Regions from separate parts of the Paeniglutamicibacter sp. ORCA_105 genome, predicted to be linked through region 1. Evidence: riboswitches for the same ligand, from Rfam matches in the RefSeq annotation. Region 1 holds a riboswitch; the other holds the start of a gene.
The links. Region 1 has a riboswitch for S-adenosylmethionine ahead of ACIPUB_RS04200 (acyl-CoA dehydrogenase family protein). Riboswitches for the same ligand answer to the same signal wherever they lie in the genome.
Positions count from the first base shown of each region.

Region 2: linked by a shared signal. The riboswitch ahead of ACIPUB_RS10615 (hypothetical protein) and the one ahead of ACIPUB_RS04200 (acyl-CoA dehydrogenase family protein) in region 1 are both predicted to bind S-adenosylmethionine.

Region 1 is NZ_JBIXLM010000005.1:152,244-155,420, reverse strand. It holds gene acs (acetate--CoA ligase) at 1-1,079, opposite strand, end outside; SAM riboswitch class I at 1,085-1,175, opposite strand; SAM riboswitch class I at 1,594-1,691, shown strand; gene ACIPUB_RS04200 (acyl-CoA dehydrogenase family protein) at 1,698-3,035, shown strand; gene ACIPUB_RS04195 (LLM class flavin-dependent oxidoreductase) at 3,118-3,177, shown strand, end outside.
Region 2 is NZ_JBIXLM010000018.1:18,267-21,443, forward strand. It holds gene ACIPUB_RS10605 (sodium:solute symporter) at 1-518, shown strand, start outside; gene ACIPUB_RS10610 (DinB family protein) at 649-1,227, shown strand; SAM riboswitch class IV at 1,239-1,349, shown strand; gene ACIPUB_RS10615 (hypothetical protein) at 1,368-1,640, shown strand; gene ACIPUB_RS10620 (VIT1/CCC1 transporter family protein) at 1,881-2,984, shown strand.

The DNA of each region.
Region 1 (3,177 bases):
AGCGAGCGCACCAACGTGGGCGCGGTGTAGTAGCTGGTCACGCCGTAGCGGGCGATGATTTCGAAGTGGCGGCCCGGGTGCGGGGCATTGGGCACGCCCTCGTAGATCACCTGGGTGACGCCGTTGGACAGCGGCCCGTAGATCTCATAGGTGTGCGCGGTGACCCAGGCCAGGTCGGCGGTGCACCAGTGGACGTCTCCGTCGCGCTTGGCCGGATCCGGGTTCGAGAAGAGGAACTCGTGGCTCCACGAGGCCTGGGTCAGGTAGCCGCCGGTGGTGTGGACCAGGCCCTTGGGCTGGCCGGTGGTGCCGGAGGTGTACATGATGAACAAGGGCGTTTCGGCGTCGAAGGCCTCGGGGGTGTGTTCGGTGCTCGCGGTGTCGACCGTCTCGTGCCACCACACGTCCCTGCCCTGCACCCAATTGATGTCGGTGTGCCCGATGCGGTTGATGACCAGGACGTGCTCGATCGAGTTTTCGCCGGAGACGGCCTCGTCGGCGTGCGCCTTGACCGGGACCGATGTGCCGCGGCGGAACTGGCCGTCCGTGGTGACCAGGAGCTTGGCGGCGGTGTCCTCGACGCGGAACTTCAGGGCTTCGGCGGAGAAGCCGCCGAAGACCAGCGAGTGCACCGCGCCGATGCGCGCGCAGGCCAGGGTGATGACGATGGTTTCCACCAACACCGGCAGGTAGATGACGACGCGGTCGCCCTTGGTGATGCCCAGGGCGACCAGCGCATTGGCGGCCTGGGAAACACGGTCCTGCAGGTCCTTGTAGGTGACGGTGGTGGTGTCGCCTGGCTCGCCCTCGAAGTGCAGGGCCACCTTGTCGCCGCGACCGGCTTCCACATGGCGGTCCACGCAGTTGTACGCGGCGTTGAGCTTGCCGCCCTCGAACCAGTGCAACTCGGGGCCACGCCGGGCAGCCTGGTCGACACCCGTGCTGCTGTGGACGGTGTGCCATTGCTCGGACCAGCTCAGGCGCCGCGCCGCGGCGTCCCAGAAGGTCAGGCGTTCGGCTTCGCTCCACGAGGATTCCTCGGCAACGGCAGGGAGCTCGGGCAAAAGGGTTTCAGGCATTTTGTTCTCCATCGGTTCTGGCGTTAGCACTTCACCCGCGGGAGGTGGTTGCTGCGGCGTCATGGAGCCAGATCTCTCGGCCGCTCGGGATGGGTAGTTTCATTCATCAAACTCGATGGCGTGTCACGGGAGCAAACCAGCCGTAATGTGACGGAACGTTCGACGGATAGCTTTTCCCGGATTGCCGCTCGAACAATCTTCGATAATCATGAGAATGTTCGAATCCATGAGGGTGGGGAACCGACTACTCAGGGTCGCACGATTCCATGGGAATTTCCGGATGGCGCCACATTGTCCCGCTAACGCCCCAATGTTTGCATGGCCGGCGCGGGTTGCCGGAGGGCCCGCGGCACCGCGGCGGGGTATCGAATGAATGGTCCGAAGAATGACAGGCCTCCGAGGTTTCCCGAGGCCTTGGCGCCGTCGTGGATGACCGTCCGGCCGGTGATGTGGGCTTCAATTGTGACGAACCGGGTTGTCACTGCTTCGCCGGGGCGTGTAGAAATGTGTCCAACAACCATCCAGAGCGGCCGAGAGATCTGGCTCCATGACGCCGCAGCAACCCCTTCCCCTTAATTGGGCGGTAGGTGCTCACGCCAGGACCGATGGAGAGAATTCATGGCTATCGATTCATTTGCACAAGCGCACGCCGTCGAGGCGGACCCGAACATCTTTGGTGCCGTCAACCTCGACGCCTTCACCGGCGACACCCCCGCCCGACACCTGCTCAAACTCACGCCGGGCGTTCCACTGAACAGTCACTATGACGAGTTGGCCGCGATCTTCCGCCCGGTCTTCGCCAAGATCGCAGCCGGGGCCAGCGAGCGCGATGCCAACCGGACCCTCCCCTTTGAACCTGTCGGTTGGCTGAACCGGGTGCGATTCGGGGCCCTGCGCATCCCGGTGGCAGCAGGTGGCTATGGGGCAAGCGTGTCCGACTTGTTCCGCCTCTTGATCGAACTCGCCGAGGCGGATTCCCAGGTGGCGCACCTGTGGCGCTCACACATCGGCTTCGTCGAATCCGTGCTGTTGCTTGAGGACGATGCCTTGCGGCACCGCTGGATCGAGCGCATTGTTGCCGGCCAGATCGTCGGCAACGCCTACACCGAGCGCGGCGGGAACAGGTTGGGCACGCTCAACACGACCATTGCCAAGCAGGGCGAACGCTGGATCCTCAATGGCGAGAAATACTATTGCACCGGCACGATCTACGCCGATTGGGTCGCGGTCGCCGTGGCGCATCCGGCCCGCGCCGGCCGCCAAATAGCGGTGGTCTCCACGCAGCATTCCGGGGTCAAGATCTTTGACGACTGGGACGGATTTGGGCAGCAGCTCACCGGCACCGGCTCGACCACGTTCGAGAACGTCCCGGTGGACACGATCCTGCCCGACGAGCAGCAGGTCAACGACCCGGAATCCGCCATCTTCCAGCTGGTGCTCCTGGGGGTCCAAGCCGGAATCACGCGCGCGGTTCTCAATGACGTGCGCTCGTCGGTCCAGGCCCGCACGCGAAGCTTCAGCACCGGAACGGGCGTTCCGGTGCGCGAGGAACCCCAGGTGCTCCAATTGGTCGGCGAGATCTCGGGCACCGCGTTCGCCGTCGACTCCATCGTCCTGGCCGCCGTGGCGGAGATCGAGATCGCGCTTGCCGATGCCTCGCTGAGCCCGGCAGAGCGGTTTGCGGTGTGTGAACTCGCCGCGGATCGGGCCCAGGCAGTCGTCCAGCCGCTGGTTCTCTCGGCGGCGACCAAGCTCTTTGACGGACTGGGCGCCTCGGCAACCGCCAAGGGCTGCAACCTGGACCGGCACTGGCGCAACGCCCGCACCGTTGCCACCCACAACCCGGCGATCTACAAGTCGCGCATCATCGGCGACTACGAGGTCAACGGGACGGCGCCCCAGCAGCTGAACGCCATCGGCGACGTGGGCGCAACACCGGCAACCGGCCTCCCCTGAAACCGCCAACCGCCACCGAACCAATGACTTGATCCGCGCACCATCGGATCCGCAAACTCCCAACACCTCGCGAAGGACAAACATGAGCCAGACACCCGCCCCCCGCCACATCCGTTTCAACGCCTTCGACATGAACTGCGTG
Region 2 (3,177 bases), on a different contig from region 1:
TGGCCCGCACCGACGTCACCCCGTTCGTGGCCAGCTGGTTCGGCAGGAACGTGAAGGTGAACACCAACGAAAACCCGGAGCACGATGTGCGCGCCAACCGCATCTGGGTGCTGCTGCTGGGCATTGTCTCGATCGTGCTGGCCATCATGGTCTCCGACGTGGTCGCGGCACTGACCATTGCCTACGACATCCTCGTGGGCGGCCTGCTGGTGGCCATCATCGGCGGGCTGGTCTGGAAGCGCGGGAACGGGCTGGGGGCCGCCGCCTCCATGGCCGCCGGAACCATCGTCACCTTGGGCACCATGATCGTCCTGGAAATCAAGGCCGAACAGCGCTTCGACGGCATCTACGCCAACGAGCCAATCTACTTCGGATTGATCGCCTCGGCACTGACCTTCGTCGTGGTCTCCCTGATCACGCGACCCACCTCCGCGGCGGTCATCACCCGCTGGAACGCCCGGGTCGCCGGCCAGGCGGAAGCCGAAGGCGCGGAACTCAACGAGGTCGCCGGCCGTTAGCAGCGGAACCCGCCCCGGAAAATCCAGGGTGAGGGAGCCCGTCCTCGCGCACCAATCGCGGCGACGGGTTCCCTTTTTGCCGATACTCCCCCCTTCCCAGCCACGCCCCGGCACTCCTAGGCTGGGCCGCATGGATAATCTCAAGGACCACCTCACCACGTACCTGGACAGCACGCGCGAAGCCATGCTCTGGAAGGTCGAGGGCCTCAGCGAGCAGGAAATGACCCGCCCCATGGTCGGGACGGGCACCAACCTCCTGGGCCTGATCCAGCATCTGGCCACCGTCGAGTACGGCTACTTTGTCGAATGCCTCGGGTTCACGGTCGACGATGAACGCCACGACGCGCTGATGGCCGATCCGGAAGTCAGCGCCGACATGTGGGTGCCCGCCGATATCCCCTGCTCCGAGATCCTCGATTTTTACCGCCGCGCCATCGCCGCAGCAAACCACAACATCGCAGCCCTCCCCCTGGATGCACCGGCCACGGTTTCCTGGTGGGTGCCGGAGAAACGCGACACCACGCTCGGGCGCCTGCTGCTGCACATGAACGTGGAGACCGCACGCCATGCGGGCCATGCCGACATCGTGCGGGAGCTCATCGACGGTTCCACCGGGATGCGCCGGGACAACACCAACATTCCTCCCTACGACCCCGCTGCCTGGACGCAATTGCACGCAAATATCCTGCGGGCCTCCGAATCGCGGTAAAGTGGTTCCAGCTTCACGAGATGCGGCGCCAAGCTCCGACTGGCCGCGCACCAACCCCAGGTTCATGGGTGGTTCGGATGAAGAAGCGGCCGCGGACCACTTGGTCCCGGCAAGAGCTGACGAAAGGCTTTCGCCCCCACATGGCACCTTCCATCCCCGTTCTGCCCCTGCTCGATGTCCACCGCTCAGTTGTCGAGCTGCGCCTGTCGGGTTCCTGGCACAGCTACCACGTTGCCGACGCACCTGCACTGGCCGCGGCCCTGGCCAATGCCGTCGGCTCGCCGCGCTTCGACGCCCTCGCGAGGGAGCTGTCGGTGTGCATCCCCCGGGCCGGAAAGCCCGGCGGACAAGCGTTGTTTTTTAGTCTCAACGAATTTTCACTTGTCCTGCCAACGGCTACACTCGTGGGTTGAAGGGGAGTAGTTCCCAGACCCGCCGGCACGGCGGGACAGCGGTGCGTCGACATACTGGTTACAGCGTTGTAACCCGGCAATCCACCCGGGGCCACGGGCAATCCAGCCCGGCCCGGGCGAACGAGACCTTCGGTCCACACATTGGTGGCCCGAGGCTCAACGTACCCAAAAAGAAATCCTGCTGGGCCTCCCCATCGCATGGCCTCCCGAGGCCGTGAACGCCCACATGAGGATGAGAGCATGACGCAACAAGCGCCGACCCCCACTCACGCCCAGATCAAGCGCTGGCGCCAGTACCTGGCCGACGAAATCGCCGAGGGCGCGGTCTACCGCGAACTGGCCAACAAGCGCCAGGGTGAGGAACGCGCAGTCCTGCTGGGACTGGCAGCCGCCGAAACCCGACACGAGGAACACTGGCGTTCGCTGCTGGGCGAGAACGCCGACAAGCGTACCCGGCCCTCGATCCGGCGCACCATGCTCCGCTTCCTGGCCCGGCACTTCGGCTCGGTCTTCGTCCTGGCCCTGGCCCAGCGCGCCGAGGGCAACTCCCCCTATGCCGCAGACACCGATGCCAGCCGCCAGATGGCCGCCGACGAACTCGTCCACGAGGAGGTCGTGCGCGGTCTGGCCACCCGCGGCCGCAACCGGCTTTCGGGCAACTTCCGGGCGGCGGTCTTCGGCGCCAACGACGGCCTGGTGTCCAACCTGGCCCTGGTCATGGGCATCGGCGCCACGGGCGTGGCAACGTCCTTCGTGCTCTTCTCCGGCATTGCCGGGCTGCTGGCCGGCGCCCTGTCGATGGCCGCGGGCGAATACGTCTCGGTGCGTTCCCAGCGCGAGCTGCTCTCGGCTTCCAAGCCCACGGAGGTGACGCTGGCCGCGGCGCCGGACCTCGATCTGGATGCCAACGAGCTGGTATTGGTCTACAAGGCCCGCGGCATGAGTGACGAGGACGCAGCGCACCGGGCCGCCGAACGCATGGGCATCTACTCCTGCGATTGCAACCCCTCCACGTCGCTCCGGTCCGAGCTCACGGTTGCCGCCGATAGCCGGGAACACGAGGAAATCGGCTCCGCCATGGGTGCGGCTTCCGCGTCCTTCTGCTTCTTTGCCTCCGGGGCGGTCATCCCGATCCTGCCGTTCATTTTCGGCATGGGCGGCACCCCCGCGATCCTGCTCTCCGCCGTGCTGGTGGGCATCGCCCTGCTGGCCACCGGCGGCGTGGTCGGCTTGCTTTCCGGCGCATCCCCGGCCAAGCGCGGACTGCGCCAGCTGGCGATCGGCCTGGGCGCCGCAGCGGTCACCTACGTCCTCGGCCTGCTCTTCGGCAGCTCCGTGGCTTAGCGGCACCACTGCAGGGACACCGGCACGTGCCGCACTTCGAGGGATCGGGGATTCGGCGGCATGCTTTCCTCGCTGTGCACGAACGGGATGGCACTCGCCGGGAACGTAGGCGTCCACGATGTTACTAGAACATATTTTCTCATATTCATGTAAATATATTCCAATTATCGGTGACTGGTTCTAAAATTGAAGT